Regions from separate parts of the Pseudoalteromonas sp. SG45-1 genome, predicted to be linked through region 2. Evidence: predicted binding sites of a transcription regulator. Region 2 holds the regulator's gene; the other holds the start of a gene.
The links. The regulator NrdR, encoded in region 2, represses ribonucleotide reductase genes. The targets are predictions, from matches to a motif close to AAACACNANATNTNGTGTTT.
Positions count from the first base shown of each region.

Region 1: a site for NrdR is predicted at 4,917-4,936, ahead of nrdA (class 1a ribonucleoside-diphosphate reductase subunit alpha). Genes of this name have one in related genera too.

Region 1 covers NZ_JACJEP010000002.1:132,428-147,697, forward strand. Annotated here, with positions in the region: gene H5117_RS20620 (hypothetical protein) at 1-396, shown strand, start outside; gene H5117_RS02920 (DUF1287 domain-containing protein) at 424-1,011, shown strand; gene yfaE (class I ribonucleotide reductase maintenance protein YfaE) at 1,047-1,319, opposite strand; gene nrdB (class Ia ribonucleoside-diphosphate reductase subunit beta) at 1,319-2,449, opposite strand; gene nrdA (class 1a ribonucleoside-diphosphate reductase subunit alpha) at 2,515-4,797, opposite strand; gene H5117_RS02940 (HAD family hydrolase) at 5,206-5,886, opposite strand; gene ubiG (bifunctional 2-polyprenyl-6-hydroxyphenol methylase/3-demethylubiquinol 3-O-methyltransferase UbiG) at 5,886-6,596, opposite strand; gene gyrA (DNA topoisomerase (ATP-hydrolyzing) subunit A) at 6,773-9,472, shown strand; gene serC (3-phosphoserine/phosphohydroxythreonine transaminase) at 9,631-10,713, shown strand; gene aroA (3-phosphoshikimate 1-carboxyvinyltransferase) at 10,713-11,990, shown strand; gene cmk ((d)CMP kinase) at 12,097-12,807, shown strand; gene rpsA (30S ribosomal protein S1) at 12,903-14,570, shown strand; gene ihfB (integration host factor subunit beta) at 14,638-14,925, shown strand; gene H5117_RS02980 (lipopolysaccharide assembly protein LapA domain-containing protein) at 14,947-15,228, shown strand; gene lapB (lipopolysaccharide assembly protein LapB) at 15,231-15,270, shown strand, end outside.
Region 2 covers NZ_JACJEP010000013.1:14,192-29,461, forward strand. Annotated here, with positions in the region: gene H5117_RS12150 (ligand-binding sensor domain-containing diguanylate cyclase) at 1-2,125, opposite strand, end outside; gene H5117_RS12155 (phosphatidylglycerophosphatase A) at 2,163-2,648, opposite strand; gene thiL (thiamine-phosphate kinase) at 2,645-3,619, opposite strand; gene nusB (transcription antitermination factor NusB) at 3,666-4,076, opposite strand; gene ribE (6,7-dimethyl-8-ribityllumazine synthase) at 4,092-4,556, opposite strand; gene ribBA (bifunctional 3,4-dihydroxy-2-butanone-4-phosphate synthase/GTP cyclohydrolase II) at 4,657-5,769, opposite strand; gene H5117_RS12180 (riboflavin synthase) at 5,799-6,452, opposite strand; gene ribD (bifunctional diaminohydroxyphosphoribosylaminopyrimidine deaminase/5-amino-6-(5-phosphoribosylamino)uracil reductase RibD) at 6,469-7,602, opposite strand; gene nrdR (transcriptional regulator NrdR) at 7,769-8,218, opposite strand; gene glyA (serine hydroxymethyltransferase) at 8,634-9,890, opposite strand; gene thrC (threonine synthase) at 10,160-11,443, opposite strand; gene thrB (homoserine kinase) at 11,455-12,390, opposite strand; gene thrA (bifunctional aspartate kinase/homoserine dehydrogenase I) at 12,400-14,817, opposite strand; gene H5117_RS12215 (response regulator) at 15,046-15,270, opposite strand, start outside.

The DNA of each region.
Region 1 (15,270 bases), on a different contig from region 2:
GCTAGTGAGTTTGCAGGGTTTTATCCTGTCGAATTTTTAAAAAATGCCTTTTACGTTGTTGTTGATAAAATACCAAAACCTGACTTTGCGGGTCTGCGAGAAATGGGTCTAGGTGATTTTGTCGATATGGACGCGGCGGGTATAACGTATAAAAATACCTATTACCTACTTCCTGAGGTTGCAAAAGATTTGAGGGTTCATTTTCATGAGCTTGTGCATGTAGCGCAGTGGCTTAAACTTGGTCCTGACGCGTTTATGATGCGTTACATTAGCGAAATCCAACATGTAGGATATAACGACGCTCCGCTTGAAAAAATGGCATATGCGCTGGATACGCAATTTGCAAGTAAAGGCAATAAAATAGACGTGCTTAGGCACGTAGCCCAAACGCTGTAACTCAATTTTAGGTTGAAAGGAGTTTATATGTACAGAATTATTGGGTGTTTACTTACTTTAGCGTGTATTAATAGTAATGCAGCATCGTTTGAAGAAGATATTGTTTCAGCTCTGCTTGAGCGTACAACTCATGATGTGACTTACGACGGCGCTTATCGCTCTATTGGCTACCCTGGTGGGGATGTACCTAAAAATATAGGTGTGTGCACCGATGTAATAATTAGAAGTTACAGAAAGTTGGGAATCGATTTACAGAAACTCGTGCATGAAGACATGCAAAAAAACTTTGCGCTGTATCCATCTAAACGTATTTGGGGCTTAACTAAGCCTGATAAAAATATAGATCACCGACGTGTTCCAAATTTACAAGCTTACTTTGAGCGCCATGCAAACGTATTGAGTAAATCCAACAAAGTGAGTGATTATAAAACCGGCGATATAGTAACGTGGATGTTACCAGGTAATTTACCTCATATAGGTATGGTGATTAATGAGTTATCTCAAGATACGGGTAACCCACTTATTGTGCATAATATAGGGCGTGGTCCGCAAAAAAGCGATATGCTTTTTGATTATAAAATTACCGGACATTACCGGTTCGTTCCACACTATTGATAAGTTTAATAAACGATGGATGTAAGTATTGATTTTTATTTCAGATCAATACTTACATTGCCATTGGGTTTACAGCAGCACAACAGTATTTCGCCTTCACGTACAAACGCAAGTGGCTCTTCGTTATACTCAACACTGCCTGATACTAAAGTTGCTCTACAAGCGCCGCAATAGCCTTCACGGCATTGGAATGCGACGTCTATTTTCATGGATTCTAAGCAGTGTAGAAGAGAAGGGCAGCCAGCGATAAATTCTATACACTGGCTGTTTTCTGCAAGCGTTATGCTTGCAGTAGACTTGTCACTCATTATAAATCAAAATCACCAAATTCTGATGCATCAACTTGAGAGTCTATTTGACCAACAAGGTATGAGCTTATTTCTGCTTCTTGTGGTGCTACTTGCACGTTATCAGACACTAACCACGAGTTTATCCACGGGATAGGGTTACTGTTATTTTCAAACTGTGCTGGCAAGCCAATCGCAGTCATACGTGCATTGGTAATGTATTCAACGTACTGACATAAAATATGCTTATTTAAGCCAATCATTGAACCATCTTTAAATAAATACTCAGCCCACTCTTTTTCTTGCTCTGCAGCATCAACAAACATTTTAATCGCTTCGTCGCGGCACTGGGCAGCAACAATCGCCATTTCTGGATCGTCCTTACCGTCTTGCATAATGTTTAAAATATGCTGAGTACCAGAAAGGTGAAGTGCTTCATCGCGTGCAATTAGCTTGATGATTTTAGCGTTACCTTCCATTAGCTCGCGCTCAGCAAATGCAAACGAACATGCAAAACTTACGTAAAAGCGAATCGCTTCAAGAATATTTACCGACATCATAGCCAGGTAAAGTTTCTTTTTAAGCTCAAATAAATTAATGATAACTGTTTTACCGTTAATCTCGTGTTTGCCTTCACCGTATAAGTTGTAAAGCGATACAGAGTTAATTAAGTCATCGTAGTATTTAGTTACGGCATCAGCACGTTCGCTAATTTTATCGTTGCTAACAATGTCATCAAAAATAAGCTCAGGTGCTTGTGTTACGTTACGGATAATATGCGTGTATGAACGGCTGTGAATTGTTTCACTGAACGCCCATGTTTCTATCCATGTTTCAAGCTCTGGTAGCGATACAATTGGAAGTAGAGCCACGTTTGGCGAACGACCTTGTACACTATCAAGCAGTGTTTGGTATTTTAAGTTGCTTAAAAATATATGCTTTTCGTGATCTGGTAATGCTTGAAAGTCTAAACGGTCTTTACTTACATCTACTTCCTCAGGACGCCAAAAGAAAGACAGTTGCTTTTCAATTAACTTTTCAAAAATTGGGTATTTTTGTTGGTCGTAACGAGATACGTTTACAGTTTGGCCAAAAAACATTGGCTCTTGCATTTGGTTATTATGGTTTCGGCTAAAAGTAGTATAAGACATGTTTATCACTCAAAAAACTATCAGAAAAAGCGGGCTAAATGCCCGCTTAAAATAAAAATCAGCAGTTATATTTTACACGCGCCGCCTTCACAATCGTCATCTTCCACTTCTGGAGCATCTTCTTGTGAATCTGAGGCGCCATCGCGAGTATTGTGGTAATACAAGGTTTTAACACCTAGTTTGTACGCGCTTAGTAAGTCTTTTAATAAGACTTGCATAGGTACTTTACCGCCTTCGAACTTGTTTGGATCATAATTTGTATTTGCAGAAATTGTTTGGTCAACAAATTTTTGCATTATGCCAACAAGCTGTAAATAACCATCGTTTGATGGAATGTCCCATAGTAGCTCGTACTGATCTTTTAAACGCTCATACTCAGGAACAACTTGTTTTAAAATACCGTCTTTACTTGCTTTAACGCTAATATGTCCACGTGGTGGCTCAATACCGTTAGTTGCGTTAGAGATTTGCGACGATGTTTCTGATGGCATTAATGCACTTAGTGTTGAGTTACGCATACCGTGCTCTTTAATACTTGCACGTAGTGTATCCCAATCAAGATGAAGTGGCTCATCACAAATTTTATCTAAATCACGTTTGTACGTATCTGTTGGCATAATACCTTGTGAATACGTTGTCTCGTTAAACTTAGGACATGCGCCACGTTCTTTAGCAAGCTCGTTTGATGCTTTCATCAAGTAATATTGAATAGCTTCAAAGGTTTTATGCGTTAATGCATTAGCGCTGCCATCAGAATAACGCTTACCGTTTTTAGCTAGGTAGTATGCGTAGTTAATTACGCCTATTCCTAGTGTACGACGACCCATAGTTGCATTTTTAGCAGCCGGTACAGGGTAGTCTTGGAAATCAAGTAAGTTATCAAGTGCGCGTACTGCAAGTTCAGCTAGCTCTTCAAGCTCATCAAGTGACTCTATTGCACCTAGGTTAAACGCAGAAAGTGTACAAAGGGCGATTTCGCCTTCTTCGTCATTTACGTTATTAAGTGGCTTAGTTGGCAATGCAATTTCTAAACATAAGTTAGATTGGCGAATTGGCGCAACTTTAGAAATAAATGGGCTGTGTGTATTACAGTGATCCACATTTTGTAAATAAATACGACCAGTACTTGCACGCTCTTGCGCAAACATTGAGAAAAGCTCAATGGCTTTAATGCGTTTTTTACGAATAGACTCGTCTTGTTCGTATTTAACGTAAAGTGCGTCAAACTCAGCTTGGTCTTCAAAAAATGCATCATAAAGGCCAGGCACATCTGATGGGCTAAATAACGTAATGTAGTCGTCTTTAATTAAACGAGAGTACATTAGTTTATTAAACTGTACGCCGTAATCTAGGTGGCGAACGCGGTTGTCGTCTACACCACGGTTATTTTTAAGTACAAGTAGGTTCTCTACTTCTAAATGCCAAAGCGGGTAGAATAATGTTGCTGCGCCGCCACGTACACCACCTTGTGAACAACTTTTAACCGCTGTTTGAAAGTGCTTATAAAAAGGGATACAACCTGTGTGATACGCTTCGCCGTTACGAATATGGCTACCTAGCGCACGTATTCTACCTGCGTTAATACCAATTCCCGCACGTTGTGAAACGTATTTAACAATAGCTGACGACGTTGCATTGATTGAATCAAGGCTGTCGCCACATTCAATCAATACACATGAGCTAAACTGGCGAGTAGGCGTACGTACACCCGACATAATTGGCGTTGGTAGAGATATTTTAAATAATGATACCGCGTCGTAAAAACGTTTAATGTAATCAGTACGTGTTTCACGTGGGTAATCTGAAAATAAGCTTGCTGCAACTAAAATATATAAAAACTGTGCACTTTCGTATATTTCACCCGATACACGGTTTTGAACGAGATACTTACCTTCAAGTTGCTTTACAGCAGCGTAGCTAAAGTTAAGATCGCGAGAATGATCAAGGTATGCATCAAGCTCATCTAACTCTTGCTCTGTGTAATCTACTAGTAAATGAGCATCATAGCGTTTATCGCCAACCATTTTTGTTACGTGGTCAAATAAACGTGGTGGCTCAAATTGACCGTACGCTTTTTTACGTAAATGGAATACAGCTAAACGTGCAGCTAAGTATTGGTAATCAGGCGATTCTTTTGAAATCTGATCCGCTGCTGCTTTAATGATGGTTTCGTGAATGTCTTTAGTACGAATACCGTCGTAAAACTGAATGTGCGACTTTAATTCAACTTGCGAAACCGAAACGTTATTTAAACCTTCGGCGGCCCACTCAATAACGCGATGGATCTTATCCAGATCAAGAGGCTCTTTACGCCCGTCACGTTTGCTTACAGATAACTGTTGGTTCATTTGCCTGTATTCCTTGGGAATTATGTATTTTGACCAATGCTTTATACCTCGCCGGGGCAAGGTATATACTCATTTATTATAAGTTTCGCCATATTTGCGAATTTAATTGAATAACATTTGGCCACAATATCTGGTGTTGTTCAATTTAGAGATCACAAGATAGTGTGGTCTGAGTTGTTTTGCAAGGGACATAATTGCCCCTATTTGTGGATAACTTCGGGATAACGTATTTGTGTTAGTAGACACTCACCTTCGAACAATCATTTAAGTTGAAATATGCAAAAATCAACTAATGATCTGCTAAATTTACGCATTTTAAAAATAAATTTTGACTGCTTTTTTTATCAGCAAGCTTTGCGTAAAAACTAACACAATCACAATATATAGTGTTTATTAATTAACATGGCACTATATATGGTTAAAACCATCAATTGGGCTTTGCCAGTTAAAATCAGCATTCCAGCTGTTGGCTTCATCAATACTTGGTATGTAACCCCAAAGTGCCGTTGCTGTGCGCATACCTGCGGCTTTGCCTGCTTGTATGTCTCGCTGTGCATCACCAATGTACAAACAGCGTTTTGGTTGCACTCCCATAAGCTGTGCACAGTGTAGCAGCGGTAAAGGGGATGGCTTAGCTTCAGCTAAGGTGTCGCCACTTATTACTACACTAGCATTTTTCAATGCGGGAATTGCTGCCACTAAAGGATCAGTTAAAAACCCTGGTTTATTAGTCATGATCCCCCATTTGATCTTTTTCTGATCAAGGGCAATAAGCAACGATTCAACACCGCTGAAGCAATGCGTGTGATTTACTATGTTTGCAGCGTATTCGTCAACTAATTGCTTAATAAGCTCGCTTTGAGGTTGTGTGTCCCATAACTCTTTAAAACCAGCCTCTAATAATGCGCCTGCGCCGTTAGATGCCGCAGGACGGTATATGTCACTACTAACAGGCTCTATTTTATTATTAATAAGAACTGCATTTAAAGCCGCACCTAAATCATCAGCGGTGTCGAGTAGAGTGCCGTCTAAATCAAATAAAAATGCATCGTACTCAATAAGGGGGAGGGGGGCTTGAGAGTTAGCCATTAAGCTAACTTCTCAAAGTACAGTATGTAATTTACGCTAACGTCACTATTGAGCGTATATTGCTTTGATAGTGGATTATAAGAAAGGCCTGTACTTGCACGAACTTTTAAACCCGCTTGCTCTGCCCATGTAATAAGCTGTGCAGGTTTTATAAACTTTTTATGGTCGTGTGTATCTTCAGGCACCATTTTTAAAAGCTTTTCAGCACCAACAATAGCGTATAAATATGCTTTAGGTGTTTTGTTTAGGGTTGAAAAAAACACGTCTGCGCCTGGTTTGGCAAGTGCAGCTACGGCATGAATGATAGATGCTGGGTCGGGAACGTGCTCAAGCATTTCCATACAGGTTATTACATCAAAGCGCTCTGGGTGTTGCGATGCAAACTCTTCTGCTGGCACTTTTATGTAATCTACATTTACGCCAGTTTCTAAACTGTGCAACTTAGCAACAGTTAAAGGCTCTTGCCCCATATCGATGCCAGTTACTTTTGCGCCCATGCGCGCCATGCTTTGGCTTAAAATACCGCCACCACAGCCAACATCGAGTGTTTCTTTATCGAATAAGCCTTGCGTTTTGTTTGCTATAAAGTCTAAACGTAACGGGTTAATTTCGTGAAGAGGTTTGAATTCTCCGTCTAGGTCCCACCAACGCTCGGCGATGGCTTCAAATTTTGCTATTTCTGCGTGATCTACATTTTGATGTTCGGTCATAAAATACTTCCTCGTCAATCTGAGGCCATTATATAGGGCTAAATTGATAAATCGCAAAGTTTTGCGCCTGTAAATTAAAATTAATTGTGATAGCATGGCTGTTAGAAATAATAACAATACTCTTAATACCCAATACCGGGTTGTTGAGAGCTGATACTGAAGGAATGTGATATCAAATGACTGATCTCGCCAATGAAATTCTGCCAGTCAATATTGAAGACGAGTTAAAAAACTCCTACTTAGATTACGCAATGAGCGTAATTGTAGGACGTGCATTACCAGACGTACGTGACGGCTTAAAACCTGTTCATCGCCGCGTTTTGTTTGCAATGAACGAGCTTAGTAATGACTGGAACAAGCCTTACAAAAAATCGGCCCGTGTGGTCGGTGACGTAATCGGTAAATACCACCCACACGGCGACAGTGCAGTTTATGACACGATAGTTCGTATGGCTCAGCCATTCTCACTGCGTTATATGCTAGTAGATGGCCAAGGTAACTTCGGTTCGGTTGATGGTGATTCAGCAGCGGCAATGCGTTATACAGAAGTACGTATGGCTAAAATGTCGCATGAGTTATTAGCCGATCTTGAAAAAGAAACGGTTGATTTCGTTCCTAACTACGATGGCACTGAGTTCATCCCTGATGTTTTACCAACGAAAGTTCCTAATTTATTAGTGAATGGTTCGTCAGGTATTGCAGTAGGTATGGCTACAAATATACCACCACATAACTTAACTGAAGTTGTAAATGGTTGTTTGGCACTTATTCAAAATCCAGATTTAACTATTTTAGAGTTAATGGATTATATCCCTGGTCCTGATTTCCCAACGGCTGCAATTATCAACGGTAAGAAGGGTATTGAACAAGCCTACTTAACTGGCCGTGGTAAAGTGTACATGCGTGCACGCGCCGACATCGAAACCGATGAAAAAACAGGCCGTGAAACAATCATCGTTCACGAAATTCCTTATCAAGTTAATAAAGCTCGTTTAATTGAAAAAATTGCTGAGCTGGTTAAAGATAAGAAAATTGAAGGTATTAGTGCGCTACGTGATGAATCAGATAAAGACGGTATGCGTATCGTTATTGAAATCAAACGTGGTGACGTAGGCGAAGTTATTTTAAACAACTTGTATTCACAAACTCAGTTACAAACTGTGTTTGGTATGAATATGGTTGCGCTAATTAATAACCAACCTAAATGTTTCAATTTAAAAGAAATGTTAGAAGAGTTTATTATTCACCGTCGTGAAGTAGTAACTCGTCGTACAGTATTTGATTTACGTAAAGCCCGTGACCGTGCACACACGCTTGAAGGCTTAGCGATTGCGCTTGCGAACATTGACCCAATTATCGAACTTATTCGTAAATCCCCTACACCTGCTGAAGCTAAAATTGCTTTAACAGCGCGTCCGTGGGAATTAGGTAATGTACAAGGTATGCTTGAAAAAGCAGGTGAAGACAATGTTGCTCGTCCAGATTGGTTAGCAAGCGAACTTGGTATTCGCGATGGTCAATATTATATCTCTGAGCAACAAGCTCAAGCAATTCTTGATTTGCGTTTACATAAGCTAACAGGTCTTGAACACGAAAAAATCTTGACCGAATACCAAGCGTTATTAGAACTAATTGCTGAACTACTTTATATTTTGGCAACTCCTGAGCGTTTAATGGAAGTTATACGTGACGAGCTAGTTGAAATTAAAGAGCAATATGGTGATGAGCGTCGCACTGAAATTAATGCAGCTGCTCACGATATCAGCCTTGAAGACTTAATTACCGAAGAAAACGTAGTAGTAACGCTTTCTCACGAAGGTTATGTGAAGTATCAAGCATTGTCTGATTACGAAGCACAGCGTCGTGGTGGTAAAGGTAAGTCAGCAACGAAGATGAAAGATGAAGATTTCATCGAACGTCTATTAGTTGCAAATACACACGATACTATATTGTGTTTCTCTACGGCCGGTCGTTTATATTGGCTTAAAGTATATCAGTTACCACTAGCGAGTCGTGCAGCGCGCGGTAAGCCAATTGTTAACTTGTTACCACTTGAAGCTGATGAACGTATTACTGCTATATTGCCAGTACGCGAGTACGCAGAAGATAAATACATCTTTATGGCAACAGCATTTGGTACAGTTAAGAAAACACCATTAACGGCTTACAGTCGTCAACGTGCAAGCGGTATTATTGCTGTTAACTTAAATGATGGCGATAGCCTGATTGGTGTTGATATTACCGATGGTAGCAACGAAATTATGTTGTTCACTGATGCAGGTAAAGTTGTACGCTTTAAAGAAGCTGAAGAAACAACAGTTGTTGATGAAAACGGTAACCCAGTATTAGACGAAGAAGGTAACCCTGAGATTCGTTTCAAAGGTGTTCGCCCAATGGGTCGTACTGCTACAGGTGTTCGTGGTATTAAAATGGCCGATGATCAACGCGTAGTATCGTTAATTGTACCAAAAACTGACGGTGCTATTTTAACGGTAACTGAAAATGGTTACGGTAAGCGTACACAACTAGAAGATTACCCATCTAAGAGCCGTGCAACACAGGGTGTTGTATCTATCAAGGTGAGTGAGCGTAACGGTGCTGTTGTTGGCGCTGTACAAGTTGATGATAACGACGAAATCATGATTATTTCAAATCGTGGTACCTTAGTACGTACTCGCGTTAATGAAGTTTCTACGGTTGGACGTAACACCCAAGGTGTTATTTTGATCAGAACTATTGACGAAGAGCAAGTAGTTGGTTTACAACGTATAGAAGAGATTGAAGTTACAGAAAGTGACTTGATTGATATTGAAGACGTTGAAACTGTAGATACGGTTATTGATGAAGTAGCGGATGATAATCCTCCTTCAGAATAATTGATATTGAAAAAGCGGCCTTGGCCGCTTTTTTTAATGTTGTTGAAAAAAATTAATAGGGTGTGAAGTTATATTCATTCACTAAAACTCAAAGGTTTAGTGGGTGGGTATTGAGCATTCATGCTAAGTAGTTAAATTACTGGAATGAGGCAAAGGTAATGAGTAAATATAATTTTTGTGCGGGGCCAGCTATGCTTCCGCAAGCGGTTATGAAAAAAGCACAAAAAGAGTTTCTAGATTGGCAAGATTTAGGTGTGTCTGTGATGGAAATAAGCCATCGTAGCAAAGAGTTTTTAGCCCTTACAGCTAAATGTGAAGCCAGCCTTCGTCGCCTAATGAATATCAGTGATGAATTTGAAGTGCTGTTTATGCATGGTGGTGGTCGTGGTCAGTTTAGTGCTGTGCCATTAAATTTACACCAAGAAGGCAAAGCTGCGGTTTATTGCGAAAACGGCGTGTGGTCAAAAAGTGCAACAGACGAGGCCAACAAGTTTACTCAAGCAACCTCTATTGATGTGCGTAATGATGCCAATGGCGAGTTTTCTATTAAACAGGTTGCTGATTGGGTGTTACCAGAAGATGCATCTTACATTCACTATTGCCCTAACGAAACGGTTGACGGCTTAGAAATTTTTGATGTACCAAGCCACCCAACTGCACCGATCGTTGCTGATATGTCGTCAACTATTTTATCACGCGAAATAGACGTTAATAAATTTGATTTAATTTACGCTGGTGCGCAAAAAAATATCGGCCCGTCGGGCATATCAATCGTTATTGTTCGTAAAACATTACTTGAGCGTGAAGGCTTACCTAAGCCAGGCATTTTAGATTACGCATTAGAAGCAAAACAAGGCAGCATGTTTAACACGCCTCCCACATTTGCTTGGTATTTAGCTGCTGAAGTATTTCAATGGCTTGAAAGTAATGGTGGCGTAAAAGCGATGGAAGTTCAAAATATTGCTAAAGCGCAGCTACTTTATGACTTTATTGATGAATCGAGCTTTTATACCAATAAAGTAGCTAAACATTGCCGTTCACGTATGAATGTTCCGTTTTGGCTTAACGATGAAAGCTTAAATGATAAGTTTGTTGCTCAGTCTAAAGATGCAGGGTTACTCGCTCTTGAAGGCCACAGAATTGTGGGCGGTATGCGCGCAAGTATTTATAACGCAATGCCTATTGAAGGTGTTCAAGCACTTGTAGACTTTATGGCTGCTTTTGCAAAGGAGCACAGCTAATGGAGCAGCTTCGTTTAGAACCTATTTCTAGAGTAAATGGCACAGTAACCCTACCAGGTTCAAAGAGTCTATCGAACAGAATTTTATTATTAGCAGCACTTGCAAGCGGTACTACCGTTGTAGAAAACTTACTTGATAGTGACGATATACGCCATATGCTGGGCGCCTTAAAGTTATTAGGTGTAAATGTAACTTTAAATGATGACCGCACTGTAGCGACCGTAGAGGGTGTTAGTGGTGTGTTTAATACACCGACTGAGCCATTGTTTTTAGGTAATGCGGGTACTGCTTATAGACCTTTAACGGCAGTACTTGCTGGCGTTGCTGGTGAATACGAGCTAATAGGCGAGCCACGTATGGAAGAGCGCCCGATAGGGCACTTGGTTGACGCGCTGCAAGCATTGGGTGGTGATGTTACTTATACAAAGCACAAAGACTACCCACCACTTAAAATTGTCGGTGGCCAAATAAAAGGCGGTGAGGTTGAAATTGACGGCAGTATTTCAAGTCAATTTTTAACCGCTCTATTAATGGCAGCGCCATTATTTAACGGTGATACAACAATAACTATTAAAGGTACTTTAGTCTCTAAACCTTATATTGATATTACACTTGATGTAATGGCACGTTTTGGAGTTAATGTTGAGCACATTGATTATGCAACTTTTAAAGTTAAAGGTGGTCAACAGTATCAATCATTAGATCGCATAATGGTTGAAGGCGATGCATCTTCTGCCTCTTACTTTGTTGCTGCGGCTGCAATTGCAGGCGGTGAGATTGAAATTAAGGGCGTGGGTGCCAAGTCGGTGCAAGGTGATATAGGCTTTGCCAAAGTAATGGAGCAAGTAGGCGCAAAAATTGATTGGTATGATGAGCGTTTAGTTGTTCGCAAAGGCGAACTAAAAGGTGTGGATATTGACGCCAATGCAATTCCTGATGCAGCTATGACTCTTGCAACTGTTGCTCTTTTTGCCAAAGGCCCAACAGCCATTCGTAACATTTATAACTGGCGAGTAAAAGAGACAGACCGTTTATATGCAATGGCAACTGAGCTTCGTAAAGTAGGCGCACAGGTTGTAGAAGGTGAAGATTTTATAGAGATCACCCCACCTGAAACATTTAATGATGTTGCTGTTGATACTTACGACGATCACCGTATAGCCATGTGTTTTGCAATGGTTGCTGTTGGTGGAAAGCCAATAACAATTAATGATCCAAAGTGTACCTATAAAACATTTCCTACATTTTTCAATGTTTTAGCGTCAGTCAGTGAATAAGCTAATTAGAAGTAATTACAAAAGTTACACACTAATAGCAGATATATTTTAATAACTGACGTATAATGTCGCGGTTTATTTAGGTGTGCATTGCAGGAGGTTTTAAATGCAGGCGTTATTAATGCCCGTGATCACCGTTGATGGCCCAAGTGGTTCAGGTAAAGGAACTGTTTGTCGCTTGTTAGCCGACAAGTTAGGGTGGGATGTATTAGATAGCGGTGCGATTTATCGTGTTTTATCTTTAGCTGCACTTCATCACCAAATTGCATTAGACAATGAAGAAGGGCTTGTCCCGCTTGCTGCAAATTTAGATGTGCAGTTTTTGGTAGATAGCCAAACTAATGCAGGAAAAGTTATTTTAGAAGGCGAAGATGTAACCACTACTATTCGTAATGAAGAAGTAGGCGCTGCGGCTTCAAAAGTTGCAGCATTACCTCGCGTTCGTGAAGCGTTATTACGTCGCCAGCGTGCATTTCGCACTGAAAATGGCTTAATTGCCGATGGCCGTGATATGGGCACTGTGGTTTTTCAAGATGCGCCGTTAAAAATATATTTAACAGCCAGTGCACAAGAGCGTGCTCGTAGACGCTTTGTTGAGTTGAATACGCGCGGCCTTGATGTTACACTAAGTGGTCTATTACAGGACATTCAAGCTCGTGACGAGCGCGATATGAATCGCACCGTTGCTCCGCTTGTACCTGCAGAGGATGCTATTGAGATCGATACTAGCGATCTTAATGCACAGCAAGTGTTTGATAAGGTAATAACTTTATTGGATATTGCTATCTCTGAAGGTAAGCTTCCTAAACGAAGCTAAACACATTTTATGCGCCAGCAGGATGCCAGTGCTATTTTAACAACCCCATGCAGCATGGTTGCTTATTGGTATTAATATATGAGACGTATATTCGTATGTCAGAAAATTTTGCGCAGTTATTTGAAGAAAGCTTAAAGGGTTTTGAAGCAGAGCAAGGCTCTATCGTTAAAGGTACAGTAATCTCTATCGAGAATAACATTGTACTTGTAGATGCTGGTCTTAAATCAGAAAGTGCTATCCCTGCAGAGCAGTTCAAAAATGCTGCTGGTGAACTAGAAGTTGCTGTAGGCGACGAAGTAGATGTTGCACTAGATGCAATTGAAGACGGTTTCGGTGAAACTATCCTTTCTCGTGAGAAAGCTAAGCGTCACGAAGCATGGATCCGTCTTGAGAAAGCATGTGAAGAGCAAGAGACTGTTACTGGTGTTATCAACGGTAAAGTTAAAGGCGGTTTCACAGTTGAAGTTGATTCAATCCGTGCTTTCCTACCTGGTTCACTTGTTGATGTTCGTCCAGTACGTGACACAACTCACCTTGAAGGCAAAGAGCTTGAATTTAAAGTAATCAAGCTTGACCAAAAACGTAACAACGTTGTTGTTTCACGTCGTGCAGTTATCGAATCTGAAAACTCACAAGAACGTGAAGAGCTTCTTGCTAACCTTGTTGAAGGCCAAGAAGTTAAAGGTATCGTTAAGAACCTTACTGACTACGGTGCATTCGTTGACCTTGGTGGTGTTGATGGTCTACTACACATTACTGATATGGCTTGGAAGCGTGTTAAGCACCCTTCAGAAATCGTTAATGTTGGCGACGAAATCGCAGTTAAAGTTCTAAAATTCGACAAAGATAAAACTCGTGTTTCTCTAGGCCTTAAACAGCTTGGTGAAGATCCATGGGCAGCTATCGCTGGTCGTTACCCAGAAGGTTCTAAACTTTCTGGTCGTGTTACTAACCTTACAGATTACGGCTGTTTCGTGGAAATCGAAGAAGGCGTTGAAGGTTTAGTACACGTTTCTGAAATGGATTGGACTAACAAGAACATCCATCCTTCAAAAGTTGTAAGCCTTGGCGACACTGTTGAAGTTATGGTTTTAGAAATTGACGAAGAACGTCGTCGTATTTCTCTTGGTCTTAAGCAATGTATTGCTAATCCTTGGCAGGAATTTGCTCGTCTACAAAACAAAGGCGATCAAGTTACTGGTAAGATCAAATCAATCACTGACTTCGGTATCTTTATCGGTCTTGACGGTGGTATTGACGGTCTTGTACACCTTTCAGACATTTCTTGGAATACACCTGGCGAAGAAGCTGTACGTGAATTCAAGAAAGGCGACGAAATCACTGCTATCGTATTGCAAGTTGACCCAGAGCGTGAACGTATCTCTCTAGGTGTTAAGCAAATCGAAGCTGACCCATTCAATAACTACCTTGATGCAAACAAAAAAGGTGCTATTGTTAAAGGTAAAGTGACTGAAGTTGATGCGAAAGGCGCAACTGTTGAACTTATCGAAGGCGTTGAAGGTTACATCCGTGTAGCTGATATCGCTCAAGAGCGCGTTGAAGATGCAACTACTGTTGTTTCTGTAGGCGACGAGATTGAAGTTAAATACGTTGGTGTTGATCGTAAGAACCGCACTTTAAGCTTATCTGTAAAAGCTCTTTTCGAAGCTGAAGAGAAAGAAGTACTAGAGAAGCTTAAGAAAGAAGAGCCAGTGTTTGAAAACGCAATGGCAGCTGCTTTCGCAAATGCACAAAAAGACTAATATATAATTAGTTTTTAGTTGGAAGGGCATTTTTTGCCCTTCCTATATCTCTTTTTAAGGAAACGCTATGACTAAGTCAGAATTGATAGAAATACTTGCGGAACAACACGCACACGTTCCAGTGAAAGATGTTGAGAATGCTGTAAAAGAAATTCTTGAACAAATGGCCGGCTCATTATCTACTTCAGATCGTATTGAGATCAGAGGTTTTGGTAGTTTCTCTTTGCATTTCCGCGCTCCTCGCACAGGTCGTAATCCTAAGACTGGCGATACAGTTGAGCTTGAAGGAAAGCATGTACCTCATTTTAAACCAGGCAAAGAATTACGCGACCGCGTGAATGAAAGCATTGCCTAGTTAACTTAGTGGAGTAGTTACTTGTTCAAGGTATTAAAAATTATTCTGGTTGCACTATGCCTTATCAGTGCATTTGTATTAGGGTCACAAAACCCACAGTTAGTACAAGTAAATTACATTATAGCCAGTAATACACTACCTTTAGCTGTAATAATAAGTATCTGCTTTTTATTAGGTGTTTTGATTGGTTGTTTTATTAGCTTTAAATTGTTTTCGCAATTAAAGTGGCAAAACTACCGCTTAAAAAAGCAATTAGCGCCTGAAAAAGATAAAAAAAAGCTTGCCGCGAATAAAGACACCTAACTATGATTGAGCTTTTGTTTTTACTATTACCTGTTGCCGCTG
Region 2 (15,270 bases):
TATTTGCATAGCGCCAGTCACTATCTAAGCCACTTAGTTTATATCTAAATTCAATGCTGTTTGGTGCATAGTAATCAATAGCTGTGTAAGTTAGCGTTATATCACGCTCGTCTGTTTCTAATGATGGTTTTTTACCAAGCGCAGCGGTAGTTAAATGACGAAGTGGCGTTGTTATTGTCTCTATTGTTGGCTTTAATGCAAGCACACCAAATAGCTCTACATTTTTAGGTATTTCAACAACACCTTGTAAGCTTGGGTACCAAATAGAATTTCCGGTGTCTGCTACCGCATCATGCCCAAGTCCACTACAACATTGATTCGCTTTACCATCAAGTTGACGGTCAAAAGATGAAATTACTTCTTCAACTTTTAAGCTTTTTATTTCTGTTTTAAATTGCTCTACAGGCATTCTGTAAACACCTTTCATGGTGCTTACCCAAACATGCTTTAACTTTTCATCATATTCTAGGCTAAATATAGAACCATACGGTAAACCATTAGCTGCATCGAGCTGACGCCATTGCCCTTGCGTACTTCTGTAAAAAAGCCCATCGTTAAGAGAGCCTATTAAAATACCCACGCCATCTATATGTAGCACGCTAGTTACGTATGCGCTTTCAAGTGTTGTTTGGTCGCCAATTTTTTCAATGCCACGGTCTGTAAAGTAATATGCGCCCTTACTAGTACCAATCACACCAAAGTTTGTTTTATCTAATACGTAGGTAATAAACTTACTACCTAAAAAAGCGTTATAGGCAAAAGGCGTTAAACCAGCATAATTTAATCGATATAAACCGCGTCCGGTACCAATCCAAAAGCCGCCTTTACTAGAGCGACTTATTGCAAATACCGGATTATCGCGAAGTGCTCGACCAGGGACGGTGTAAAGTGTCTTGTTTTCAAAAACAAATAAGCCGCGCCCTGTGGCTATATATAATCGCTCACCATCAAATTGTAGATCGTGTACTGATGCGTATCCATATTTACTACTTGGGACTAAATTAATAAAACTTTTATCTAAATCGAAATAACCAATGCCGCTTTTATTCGCAACCCACAGTTTACCATCGGGTGCTTGGCTAATAGCCATAACAGATTCGGTCATATTTGAAACTGCTGAATGCCTTTCGACTCGCCCTTCATGAGCAAGCCACAAGCCTTCACTAAAGCTTGCTAACCAAACGTTATTTTTATCATCTCTAAAAATATCAGCAAACCATATACTTTGATCGAGTTGGCTAGGCTCTACCCATTGCCACTCACCGGTTTTATCTCTGAATAATAAGCGTCCATAGGTCGAAACCCACAAGCCACCATCGGTATCACTCATAAACTTATAAACGGCTGAGTTATTTGCATTAGGTAGAGGAAAAGGTCTTAGCTCGTCATCTAAATCTAAAAAGTATGCACCTAGCTCAGAAGCTATATACAAATTACCATTTAAAAATGATAAATCGTGCACTATGGTTTGCGCTAGGCGCTCTGGTAAAGATATTTTTGCGGTAAGCTCTAAACGTAGTTTAGAAAAATCTGATGAGTTTTTTGTAAGGCGTAATAAATGACGATCATTAACCAGCCAAATGCCTTCAGGAGAGAGTGCCATTTGGCTAACAGAGCCAACTATTTGTGTGATCACAGTAGCATTAACAATAGGTAGAGGACCATTTACTTCAGTGCGTAAATCAACTTGCCCTCTATCTACATAGTATAAGCCGTTGGCCGCAATCCATATGCTACCTTTAGAGTCCTCAAGAATATCCCTTACTGGACCTTTAATATTAAATTCTTGTGCTGCAAATGTGGCTGGGTTAATAACTACCAAGCCACTTTTAGTGCCTACCCATAACAAACCACTAGAATCGACTAAAAGCTTATTAACACCATTACTAGGCAAGAATGGACTATTTTGCGTGTTGTAATTTGTAAATGTTGTACCATCAAAACGGCTTAAACCAAATTGCGTACCAAGCCACATATAGCCTTGCTGATCTTGCACAACACTTTTAAGTGATTGCGACGGTAGGCCATCTTTTATATTCCATTGCTTAACTACGTAATCAGTAATTGAAGCCCAACTTGGCGTCGCGCACAACATAAGTACACAAACCAGTAAAAATCGCATCATATTGCTGCCACCTAGTTAAACAAATCAAATATAAAAATTAAAAGGGCAGTAAACCCACTTTTATTAACGCTTGTAAACATATAAGCGAAAAAATACCCGCAAGTATATCGTCGGCCATTATACCTAAACCGCCATGTACTCGTTTGTCTAGCATACGGATTGGGCCGGGTTTTGCTATATCAAAAAAGCGAAATAACAAAAAACCTACGAGTAATGTTTGCCAGTTAAGTGCTGCGCCAATCATAGTGATGTAATAACCCGCCACTTCATCCCATACAATAGCAGGATGATCGTGCACGCCTAAATCATCAGCCGTTTTACCGCACGCCCATATACCAAATATACTGATCACAACGGCAAATACAATTTGCAGCCATAACGGATAATACATGGTCATAAAAATGAATGGCAAGGCAGCAAATGTACCAAATGTACCGGGCGCTTTAGGGGCAAGCCCAGTCCCAAAGCCCAGACCAAAAAACTGATGTGGACGCTTTAAATTAAACTTGCGGTTATTGTTCAAACCAGCTCCTTTGCAAAGTGCTCAAAACCCTGCGGTTCAAAATCAAACTTTTCACCGTTGTGTAAAAGCTCAATTTGGCCATCGCCACTTTTAACTTGGCCAATGCATGTTGCATCTACACCATACTGGCGTAGCTTTATTTCTAACATACTCTTATTGCTATCAGGGACCGTAAAAATTAATTCGTAATCATCACCGTAACTGAGAATAAATGGCAGCTGCTGATTAAAATCAAGGCTTGCTTGCATCGCATCTGAAGTTGGAATACTTTCAATATTCACCACTGCACTTACTTGTGACATATCGAGTATATGACTTAAATCAGCGATTAAGCCGTCCGACACATCGATAGCCGATGATGCAAGGCCTCGTAATACCTGCCCTGCAGCAACACGTGGGGTTGGAAAGTCAAAGCGTTTATTTACGTACTTTAAATGCTCTGGCTCAATACTTATACCTTGTTTGCGAGACTCAATTGCAAGTCCAGCGTCACCTAGCGGACCCGTAACATAAATCCAATCACCCACTTTTGCGCCACTACGACGAAGTGCAGTACCTTCGGGTACAGTCCCTTTCGCACAAATAGTGATGGTTAGTGGGCCCTGAGTTGTATCGCCACCTATAATCTGCACATTAAAATATTCAGCAATTTCATGCATGCCATCAGTAAACTCTTCAATCCACTGTGGGTCAATACTTGGCAAAGTTAACGCAACTGAAACCCAAGTTGGCTCAGCGCCCATGGCCGCTAAATCACTTAAATTAACAGCAAGCGCTCTGTGACCTAATGCACGAGGGGAAATATCATCAAAAAAGTGTACGCCAGCAACAAGAGTGTCTGTTGTAACGGCAAGTTGGCAGTTTTGTGGAACGGTTACTAAAGCGCAATCATCCCCTATACCTAGGTTTACATCACGACGGGTGATACCGCGACCTTTAAAGTAGCGGTTAATTAATTCAAATTCCTTCATACACAAAAAAGCCGGCCTATGCCGGCTCCCCTCTTTAACGGTTTACTTACTTGCGTAAATGCTTAACAGCTTTATCAAGTACACCGTTTACAAATTTATGGCTGTCTTCAGCGCCAAAAATTTTGGCCAGCTCAATACCTTCGTTAATAGCAACTTTATAAGGTACGTCTTCACGGAACTTAAGCTCATAGCTGCTTAAACGTAAAATTGCACGCTCAACCATATCTAAGTCATCAAACGGACGTGTTAAATGTGGTGATACAGCTTCGTCTAGTTGCTTGTAATTTACAGCAACACCCGTCGCTAGATCTTTAAAGTATTCAACATCAATTTTAGTAACGTCTGTTTCGATCAACATTTGTTGTTCGATATCGGCAATTAAATTGCCACTTATTTGCCAAGAATAAACGGCTTGGAGTGCTAAGATACGTGCTTTACGTCTTGCTGCTGGTTTCACAAAAATTCCTTAAACTTAAATTTTATCTAACACATTAACCATTTCAAGCGCGCCTAAAGCAGCTTCGCCGCCTTTATTGCCCATTTTGGTGCCAGCACGCTCAATTGCTTGTTCAATGCTTTCTGTGGTTAATACGCCAAATGCAACCGGGATATCATACTCAAGTGATACTTGCGCAAGACCTTTGTTTGATTCGCCAGCAACTAGGTCAAAGTGTGGTGTACCACCTCTGATCACTACGCCTAATGCGATGATTGCATCATACTCTTTTTTTGCCGCAACGCGTTTAGCCGCTAAAGGTAATTCTACCGCGCCTGGCACATAAATAACGGTAATGTCGTCATCTGATACGCCACCTGTGCGTTTTAGCTCATCAACAGCACCTGCAAGGAGGCTGCTACCAATAAAGTCATTAAAACGAGAAATGACAATGGCAAATTTTTTGCCTGGAGCGTACTTATTACCTTCAATAATTTTCATTTGATAACCCTAAAAATAAGTTCAAGCGGTTGCGATTGCGCAAAAATTGCTGCGCATCATACCATAAAAATAAAATAATAGCCTAGTTTAAGCGTGATGCTTATTGTGGCTCAACGTAATCAACAACTTCTAAATGAAAGCCCGAAAGTGCATGGTACTTTTTAGGGCGACTCATTAATCGCATTTGTTTAATTCCAAGATCGGCAAGTATTTGCGAACCTACGCCAACAGTACGAGATGTACCTTTGAATTTACGTGGCGTAACGCTTTCGCCAGCATCAGCTGCTGCAAATGCTTTCACAGTTGCCTCTAACTCTTCAGTGCTTTCTTGCTTACCTAAAATAACTAAAGCACCTTCATTTTTAGCGATATAAGCCATTGCTTCAGAAAGGCCCCAGCTACGGTCAGCACTTCTGTCTGAAAGTAGAATATCGTTAAAGGTACTTTGCAAATGTACACGTACATTTGTCGGCTCTTGATCTTTTATATCGCCTTTGAGCAATACGTAATGTAATTGGCCGTCAATTGTGTCTTTGTAAGTAACTAAATCAAATTCACCATGAACAGTTGGTAACTTACATTTTGCTACTTGCTCAATTGTTGTTTCGTTTAAGTTGCGGTATTCGATTAAATCAGCAATGGTGCCAATTTTAATATCGTGCTCTTTCGCAAAAACTTCTAAATCAGGGCGACGTGCCATAGTGCCGTCAGCATTAAGTATTTCAACAATAACAGATGATGCTTCAAGTCCAGCTAAACGCGCTAAATCACAGCCAGCTTCAGTGTGTCCTGCGCGAGTTAATACGCCACCAGGTTGCGCCATAATAGGAAAAATATGTCCAGGCTGAACAATATCACTTGGGACTGCGCCTTTAGCTATAGCCGCTTGCACTGTACGCGCTCTATCTGCTGCTGAAATACCGGTTGTAACACCTTTTGATGCTTCTATCGACATTGTAAAGTTAGTCGAAAATGCTGCACCATTGTTTTTAACCATTAACGGTAAATCAAGTTGCTCGCAACGCTCTTGCGTCATGGTTAAACAAATTAAACCACGGCCATGGGTAGCCATGAAATTAATCGCTTCTGCGCTAATATGCTCAGCAGCTATTATTAAATCGCCTTCATTTTCTCTATCTTCATCATCCATTAAAATAACCATTTTACCGGCTTTAATATCGTCGATGATTTCTTGCGCACTGTGTAAATTCATAAATTTGCTCGTGTAAGTTGTCAGTTTCGTTATTTAATAAAACCCGCTTTAGCGAGTAAGCTCATCGAAATATCAGAGCCCGTTGGTTGCTCTGCACCCTTTATAAGGCGCTCTAAATAACGTGCAATTTGATCGACTTCTAAATTAACTTGGGTACCTACTTTAAAATGAGCAATTGTGGTTTGCTCACTCGTGTGTGGGACAATTGTTAATTTGAATTTATTACCCTCTACAGCGTTTACTGTCAGGCTTATACCATCAATACATACCGAACCTTTGTAAGGAATGTATTTCATTAAATTTTCGTCAGTTGTAAGCCAATATTCTGTTGCTCTGGCGTTTGCTGTAATACTTGTAATTGTTGCGATACCATCAACATGGCCAGACACTAAATGACCGCCTAAACGAGAAACAGGTTGCATGGCTTTTTCAAGATTCACCGTTTGTCCTAAAGCATAGTGAGCAAAACCGGTCAAACTAATCGTCTCATTAGATAAATCCGCACTAAAACCATCAATATGTTTATCAACTACAGTTAAGCAAACACCATTAGTTGCAATGCTGTCACCTAACTTTACGTCTCTCATATCAAGATCAGTACTTTGGATACGAATGGCTAAGTCGCCTTGTTTTTTTTGTAATAAAGCAATTTTGCCTGTGGCTTCTATTATCCCAGTAAACATAGCACTACTCTTTTTATTAAGTGATTTTAATGAGTTTTGACGCGGTGATACGTAAATCGTCACCAATGCGCGCACATTCATTAAATGTTAAATCAACGGTGTTCTGCATACTCGTCAATTCAGGAAAATTAACTAAACTTTTTGCATCATGGCCCATTAGTTTAGGCGCTAAATAAAAAACAAACTCGTCAACTAAATTAAGCTCTGTCATTTTACCAGCAAGTGTTGCGCCAGCTTCAAGCCAAACATTATTAAACTGCAGTTGCCCAAGTTTTTCTAAAACGGCTTGTAAATCAACTTTACCGTTACTTTCACTAACTTCAATATGCTTTACAAAATGCGGCCATTGCAATGATTTATCAACCTTAGTCGTAAATATTATTACATCACTTTGGATTTCAAATAAAGCAAGGTCAGGTGTTAAACGGTTTTGAGAGTCAATTATAACACGCACGGGCTGGCGAAGCGGCAAATCAGTAGGCAGTGTGCAAGGCAGCTCACTTAGTCGCACATTAAGTTTAGCATCGTCTACTAGCACTGTATCGGCACCGGTTAAAATAGCGCAGCTTTTCGCTCGGTATAATTGTACGTCTTGTCGAGCAGCAGGACTTGTGATCCACTTACTTTGCCCATTTTTAAGCGCCGTTTTACCATCAATACTCGCTGCCATTTTGCAAATCACATAAGGTAAGCCTTGTTCCATACGCTTAAAAAAGCCAACGTTAAGTGCGCGAGCTTGTGATTCGAGTAACCCGTAAGCAACGTCAATACCCGCGTCGCTCAGTATTTTAAGGCCTTTGCCAGCAACTTGTGGATTTGTATCAACCATAGCAGCAATTACTTTTACCACACCGGCAGCTTTTAAGCCTTCGGCGCACGGTGGCGTACGGCCATAATGACTACACGGTTCAAGCGTTACATAAGCCGTTGCACCTTGTGCATTTTTTCCAGCGACAGCCAGTGCATTTACTTCTGCATGGCCTTGACCTGCTAATTGATGAAAACCCTCACCAATTATTTGATTATTTTTAACTAAAACACAGCCAACATTAGGGTTAGGTGTGGTAGTAAACCGACCTTTTTTGGCAAGCTCTATGGCGCGTGCCATATACATTTCATCATGTTCAGTAAAAGTAGTTTGGTTAAGCATTTATTATACCAATTGCGTTAAATTAGTGGTCCATTATAGCGCTAAGAAAATAGCGCAATAACAAGGCTAAAATTATGACATATAGTTGTTCTATATGAATAATTTTTAACGCAGTGAGTGCGCTATTTAATGCGATAGAATGATCATATTTTTAATAAAATTGGTATTACTCCCCTAAGCGGGCAATTTCTTCGCCAAATTCACGTATGTCTTCAAACGAGCGATATACAGAGGCAAATCTTACGTACGCTACTTTATCGAGCTTCTTGAGGGCTTCCATAATGCATTCACCAACCAAATGGCTTGAAATTTCTCGCTCACCTGTAGCACGCAACTGCGATTTTATTATATTCACTACTTCGTCTACTTGCTCTGTGCTCACTGGACGTTTTTCGAGTGCGCGATTTAAGCCATTTAATAATTTATCTTCGTTAAATGGTTCGCGGCTGCCGTCTTGTTTAATAACACGAGGCATAACCAGTTCAGCGCCTTCAAATGTAGTAAAGCGCTCATGGCAGTCGTTGCACTCACGGCGCCTGCGAACTTGATGGCCTCCACCAACAAGGCGTGAGTCAATAACTTTAGTATCTTTTGCGGTACAAAATGGACAATGCATAGCTCGGTACTTCCGTTTTAAAACAAAAAAGGCCGCTATTTAGCGGCCTTTAATCTTAGCAAAAAAATAGGGTCTGTTGACCTTTCAGGATTAAATTTGTTCTATCTAGGGGCGATTTAATCGCGGCGCGAGGTTTGTAACCTAGTGGGCTAAGTATAAATCGAGCAAAGCTTCCGCGTCCTGCTCACGCCCCTTACCTACATCCATGTAGGCAACAAAGAGTAAATCGCCCCTAGGACGAACCCGAGGGCAGTGCATGTTTGGCATTTATGCTGCGTTATCGCCTATTTGTGTGGAGTAACCACACTACATAGACTCTGCCTTGCCTAAAAACCAAACATACTACTGCAAATTAAACCTCGAAAGATAAACAGGCCCCTAGCCTATGTGATCTAAATTACTGCTGCTTATGCAATTAAGCGTATACAGGTAATTTTGCACAAATTGCTTTAACTTTTTCTTTAACTTGCGCCTGTACAGATTCATCAGTGATGTTATCTAGTACGTCACAAATCCAGCCAGCAAGCTCTTTTGATTCTTCTTCTTTGAAACCACGACGAGTGATTGCAGGAGAACCAATACGCAAACCAGATGTTACAAACGGAGAACGTGGATCGTTTGGCACTGAGTTTTTGTTAACTGTGATGTTAGCGTTACCAAGGGCTGCATCTGCATCTTTACCAGTAATATCTTTATCGATTAAATCGAGTAGGAATAAGTGGTTTTCAGTTTTGTCAGATACAATTTTGTAGCCGCGCTCTTGCATTACAGCAACCATTGCTTTTGCGTTTTTAACAACTTGTGTTTGGTATACTTTAAATTCTGGTTGAAGCGCTTCTTTAAATGCCACTGCTTTTGCTGCAATAACATGACATAAAGGACCACCTTGGCCACCAGGGAAAACTGCGCTGTTAAGCTTTTTATAGATTGCTTCGTCGCCACATGCAGAGATAATTAAACCACCACGAGGACCAGCAAGTGTTTTATGCGTAGTTGTAGTTACAACATGTGCATGAGGAACTGGGCTTGGGTAAACGCCTGCCGCAATTAAACCTGCAACGTGAGCCATATCAACAAACAGGTAAGCACCTACTTTGTCAGCAATTTCACGGAATTTAGCCCAATCAACAATACCTGAGTACGCTGAGAAACCACCAATAATCATTTTTGGTTTATGCTCAAGTGCTAGTGCTTCAACCTGTGCGTAATCAATTTCGCCCGTTGTTTCATCTAGTCCGTATTGAATTGCATTGTAAAGCTTACCAGAGAAGCTTACGTGTGATCCGTGAGTTAAGTGACCACCATGAGCTAAGCTCATACCAAGTACAGTGTCGCCTGCTTCTAATAGCGCTAGAAAAACAGCAGCATTAGCTTGCGAACCAGCATGTGGTTGTACGTTTGCGTAGTCAGAACCAAATAACTCGTTAGCACGGTCAATTGCTAATTGCTCAACAACATCAACATGCTCACAACCGCCATAATAACGTTTGCCAGGGTAACCTTCTGCGTATTTATTTGTAAGCTGTGAACCCTGCGCTTCTAGTACGCGTGGGCTACAGTAGTTTTCTGAAGCGATTAGTTCAATGTGCTCTTCTTGGCGAGCAGTTTCTTTGTTTATCGCGTCAAATAACTCTGGATCAAAATCCGAAATATTCATGCTACGTTCTAACATTGGGGTCTCCTAGGGCAACGTGTATGGTGTTTTTTAGAGGCTTTATTGTACGCTTTAAACGACTCTTTGCCTACGCTCTTAAGTTGAGGATATTTAAACAGGGATTGAAACTATTTCACAGACTTTTTAAGATGATATTTTCTTATAAAACCATAACGATTTTAAATGAATGCTATTTCCTACATTTAATTAGTAAATGCAACTCACTAGATTTAAAAGCCTAAAGTTATAAAAAAAGGCGGCTTAACCGCCTTTTTGAATTAATTAACTTAGCCAAGTTTAGCAAGTATTTCTGTACGTAATGCGTCGTAATCGGCCTTTATATCGCTTGCTAGGCATGGTTTTGCTAGTGCGTCGCTAAGTGGTTTTGGCATACCTAATTCAATATTTAAAATACCCTCTACGCTTTCTTTAAACTTAGCAGGGTGAGCTGTGGCTAAAAAGATACCCGCTGCACCAGGCGCTCGATTTTCAACAAGACCTTGGTACGCAATAGCAGTGTGAGGCTCTGCAACATAACCCGTTTGTTGAATTTTTTTCATCACCGATTGCGTGTCTTCCTCGTTTACGCTAGTTGAATAAAAGTTATCGTAGCTAAACCAGTTATTATCTAACATTGTTTGCACACGCGGCCAGTTGTTTGGCTTACTTACATCCATTGCATTTGAAAGCGACTCAAGTGTTGCGTTTGGCGTCCAGGTTTTATCAAGCATAAAGCGCGGCACAGTATCATTTTGGTTGGTTGTTGCACTTAATTTACCTACAGGTAAGCCAATAACCGCACCAATCATTGCAGCACATACATTACCAAAGTTGCCACTTGGCACTGATATATGCGCTGTTGCGCGTTTTTCTTTTGGTAGTTGTGCAATGGCCTCAAAGTAATAACAAACCTGAGCAACTAAACGGCTAATATTAATTGAATTAGCAGAATTAAGCCCAAGTGTTGATTTAACTTCTTCATCTAAAAAGGCATTTTTAACCAACTCTTGGCAATCATCAAAACTGCCATCAACTGCGTAACAATGAATATTGTTACCTAACGTAGTAAATAGCTTTTGCTGAGCAAGTGAAATTTTGCCTTTAGGATATAAGATGACAACATCGATATTCGGCTTGTTATAAAAAGCATGTGCAACGGCTGCACCAGTATCGCCCGATGTTGCGGTTAAAATAGTTACTTTTTCATCTTTATTAAATTGCGCTAAACACTCAGCCATAAAGCGACCACCAAAGTCTTTAAACGCAAGCGTAGGACCATGAAACAACTCTAAGCAGTATGTATTCTCTTCAACTTCCACCAGCTTAACTGGAAAGTTAAATGCATTTTTAACCATTTGTGCCACAGTGTCGCTAGGCAGCTCATCACCAATTAGGTGAGATAATATTTTGCCACTGCGTGTAACAAAGTCCATATCAAGCAAAGCATCAACATCGGACAGTGGGGCAAGGGATTCAGGGAAAAACACACCTTGATTACGACCCAAACCTGTTTTTACGGCTTCAACGAACGACACTTTTTGTGAGCTATCTTTTAAATTATGTAATTGCATGACTACCTATCCTATAAAACTGTTAATTGACGCGTGCCGTCGTTATCTAATTTACAAATGTGGCAAAAGCCTTGCTCGTTAATGTAATTTGCCTCTAACCACTGCGCGCATTGCTGTGCAGCTTCAAGTGTTTTACATACACTAAACAAGGTAGGTCCTGCGCCCGAAATACTCACTATTTCAGCGCCCAACGCTGGTAAGCTTGCTTTGGCTTCACTAAAACCTTTAATAAGCGGTGCGCGGTAAGGTTCTGCTATTTCATCTTTCATTATGCTCAGTGCATCGTCAAAACGATTAGTCAACAGTAAGCTACTAAATGCCGATAAACGCTGTGCAAACTCAACACTTGCATGCATGCTCAACTCTTTTGGTAAAACCGAGCGCGCTTTTGCAGTGTTGAGTGAAAAACCAGGGAACGCAGCAACGTAGTACCAATTTTCATCAACAGGCAGTGCAATCGATTTATCAGGGATTAAATCACCTGTTAATTGCAAACCACCTAAATAGCATGGCGTGATGTTGTCGTAATGACGACCACCGCTCACTACAGCTTCAAAGTCAGCCATAAGCTCAATAAGCTCAACCTGACTTAAGTTAGTTTGTGCAAACTTATCAAGGGCAGCAAAGGTAGCCACGACCGAGCATGCACTAGAACCAAGTCCAGATCCAATTGGTAAATTCTTTTTAAGCTCGAGCTTTACGCTTGGCATATCAGGCGCAACATGCGCTCTAAAATGTACTAAACACTGGTACGCTAAGTTTTCATTCGCATCACTTGGTAACTTGTGAGCGTAGTCGCCAGTGCAAATAAATTCGTCACTTGGTGCTGCACTTACAACGGCTACATCGCCTAATAAACTACCATCAATTGGCGCAAGCGCTGCGCCAAGTGCATCAAAACCCACTGCAAAATTACCAATAGACGCCGGAGCATATACTTCAATCATAACGAGCTCCTAGCGCGATAGTGTTTTTAAAATATCAGCAAATACACCCGCTGCTGTTACTTCAGAGCCGGCACCATAACCACGAATTACAAACGGACGTGGCTGGTAGTATTGGCTTAAAATAGCAAGCGCGTTTTCGCCATCGCGAATTACATTAAGCGCATGTTTTTCATCAACAGCCTCAATACCTACTTTACAGTGACCTTCTTTAATTGTACCTACATAACGAAGTACCTTTCCTTCGCTCGCAGCACTTTGAATGCGGTCATTAAAATCAGCATCTAGGCTTGGTAGTTTTGCCATAAACTCATCAACGCTATCACCTTGTGCAAAACCTTGTGGTAATACTGACTCAACTTCAATATCGCTTAGCTCCAACTTCATACCGGCTTCGCGAGCAATGATCAGTAACTTACGTGCTACATCGGTACCCGATAAATCATCACGAGGATCTGGCTCAGTAAAACCGCTTTCTTTAGCTTTAATAGTTGCCTCAGAAAGTGATAAACCATCTTGAAGTGCACCAAACATATACGAAAGTGAGCCTGATAAAATACCGCTAAACTCTAGTAACTCATCACCGGCACCAAATAATGACTGCAAGTTATCGATTACTGGTAAACCTGCACCAACGTTAGTTTCGTATAAAAATTTACGATTATTCTTTTGCGTAGCAGCTATTAAATCTTGGTAATACGTGTATGAGCTTGTTGTCGCTTTTTTATTAGCTGCAACCACATGAAAACCTGCATTTAAAAAGTCTACATACTGCGCAGCAAGTGCATCTGAAGATGTACAATCTACTAATACCGGATTCACTAAGTGGTTTTGCTTAACAAATTGCTCTACTAATTTTAAATCAAATGCTTGCTCAGATGAGGCCAATTTTTGCTGCCAATCACTAAAAGCGATGCCTTCGTTATCAAGGTGTAATTGACGAGAGTTAGCAACACCATACAAGTTAAGTTTAATATTACGCTTTTCAAGCCAAGCTTGCTGACGTTCAAGCTGATTAATAAGCTCTTGCCCTACTAAGCCACAACCTAGTAAAAACACATCAATTGACGGCACATGCGTGAAAAAGTTTTCATGGCATATTTTTACAGCGTCATTACATAACTCACCATCAATTACCGCAGAAATAGCACTTTCTGTAGAATCCTGTGCAATTGCCACAATATTTACTTGCGCTTGTGCAAGCGATGCAAAAAACTTAGCCGCTAAGCCTCGGTGTGCGCGCATGTTGTCGCCCACTAAAGTAACAATGGCTAAATTACGTTGTACTTGTACAGGCTCAATAAGCCCTGCTTGTAATTCAAGCTCAAATGCAGTTTGTAGCGCATCGAGTGCAAGTGCTAGGTCTGTTTCGTGCACACAAAAACTAATACTAAATTCACATGATGATTGCGTGATCAATACAATTGATACGTTATCGTGAGCAAGCGCGTTAAATACCTTAGATGCCATGCCTACTTTACCTTTCATGCCTGGGCCTGAAACAGTTAACATTGCAAGGTCTTGTAAGCTAGAAAGCGCTTTTACGGGCTCATCAGATGAATAATCGTTACCAATTAATGAGCCTTGTGCGTCTGGGTTATGCGTATTTTTAATTTCACATGGCACGCCTGCTTTAGCACACGGTAAAATTGTTTTTGGATGAAGTACTTTTGCACCAAAGTAAGAAAGCTCCATCGCCTCTTTATAAGATAAAAAATCTACTTTAGTGGCTTTTTTAATATAACGAGGATCAGCGCTATATACGCCATCAACGTCAGTCCAAATTTGGCAAATCTCAGCTTCTAAACATGCCGCAGCAATAGCTGCTGAGTAATCTGAGCCATTACGGCCAAGCGTCGTAAGCTCACCTTTATCATTACTCGCCGTAAAACCAGGCATAATATAAATAGTTGCAGGGTTTTCTTTAAGCACAGCTTGAAAGCGAGCTTTACTTGCCACTAAATCAGCTTCTGCATCAATGTAGCCACCAGTTGAAGCAATACAGCTTGTTGCTTCTAAGTACCTTGCATCTTGTGAGCTCAATAAAGCCTGCATTAAAGAAACGCTAACGCGCTCTCCAAAGCTAATTACAAATGCGCGAACTTGATCAGGGCAACACTGTATAAGCGACACGCCATCTAATTTATTTTTAAGTTCCCTTAGGTCTGGCCAGCTTGTAACGACTACGCCACTTTTTTCAACGTCAGCTTTTAAGCCCTCACAACGACTCGCTAATGCTTGCCATTGCTGCGAAAAATCTAAGCCTTGCTCTGCAGCACTTGCAAGTGCAACTAGCGAATCGGTCATTCCACCTGGAGCAGAAAGCACCAATAACATTTCATCTTTTAACTGTGCTTTAACTAACTGAGCTACCTGTTGTAAGCATGCATAATCGGCAAGTGAAGACCCACCAAATTTTAAAACTCGCATTGTTTATGTTCCTCATCCCATAAAACGAAAAAAGGCCTGTGTTCTAAGTGAACACAGGCCTTTAAATTTGTTGCACCGACCTATGCCACTATCCAGTAAGAATGATGGTTGTAATAATAATGGTCAGTACGCGATTAATTGTTTTCATATGTTAAGACTGCCTTAACAAAGGCTATGCTGTCAACCCTAAATTAAAAGATAAAACAGCCTTTTTTAACATGAAAAAACCTAATGAATGCCAAATTTATGCAATATTTCATTCAAGCTTGATTTATTAATAGGTTTATCAATAAAATCAATTGCGCCAAGTTGGGCGACTCGTTGCTTCATTTTCTCCTGTATATCAGCAGAAATAACCAACACAAAGCACTCTATTTTTTCTGTTTTTATAGTTTCAAGTACTTGTATACCATCAACCTCTGGCATGGTGAGGTCTAGGCACAGTAAATCAAA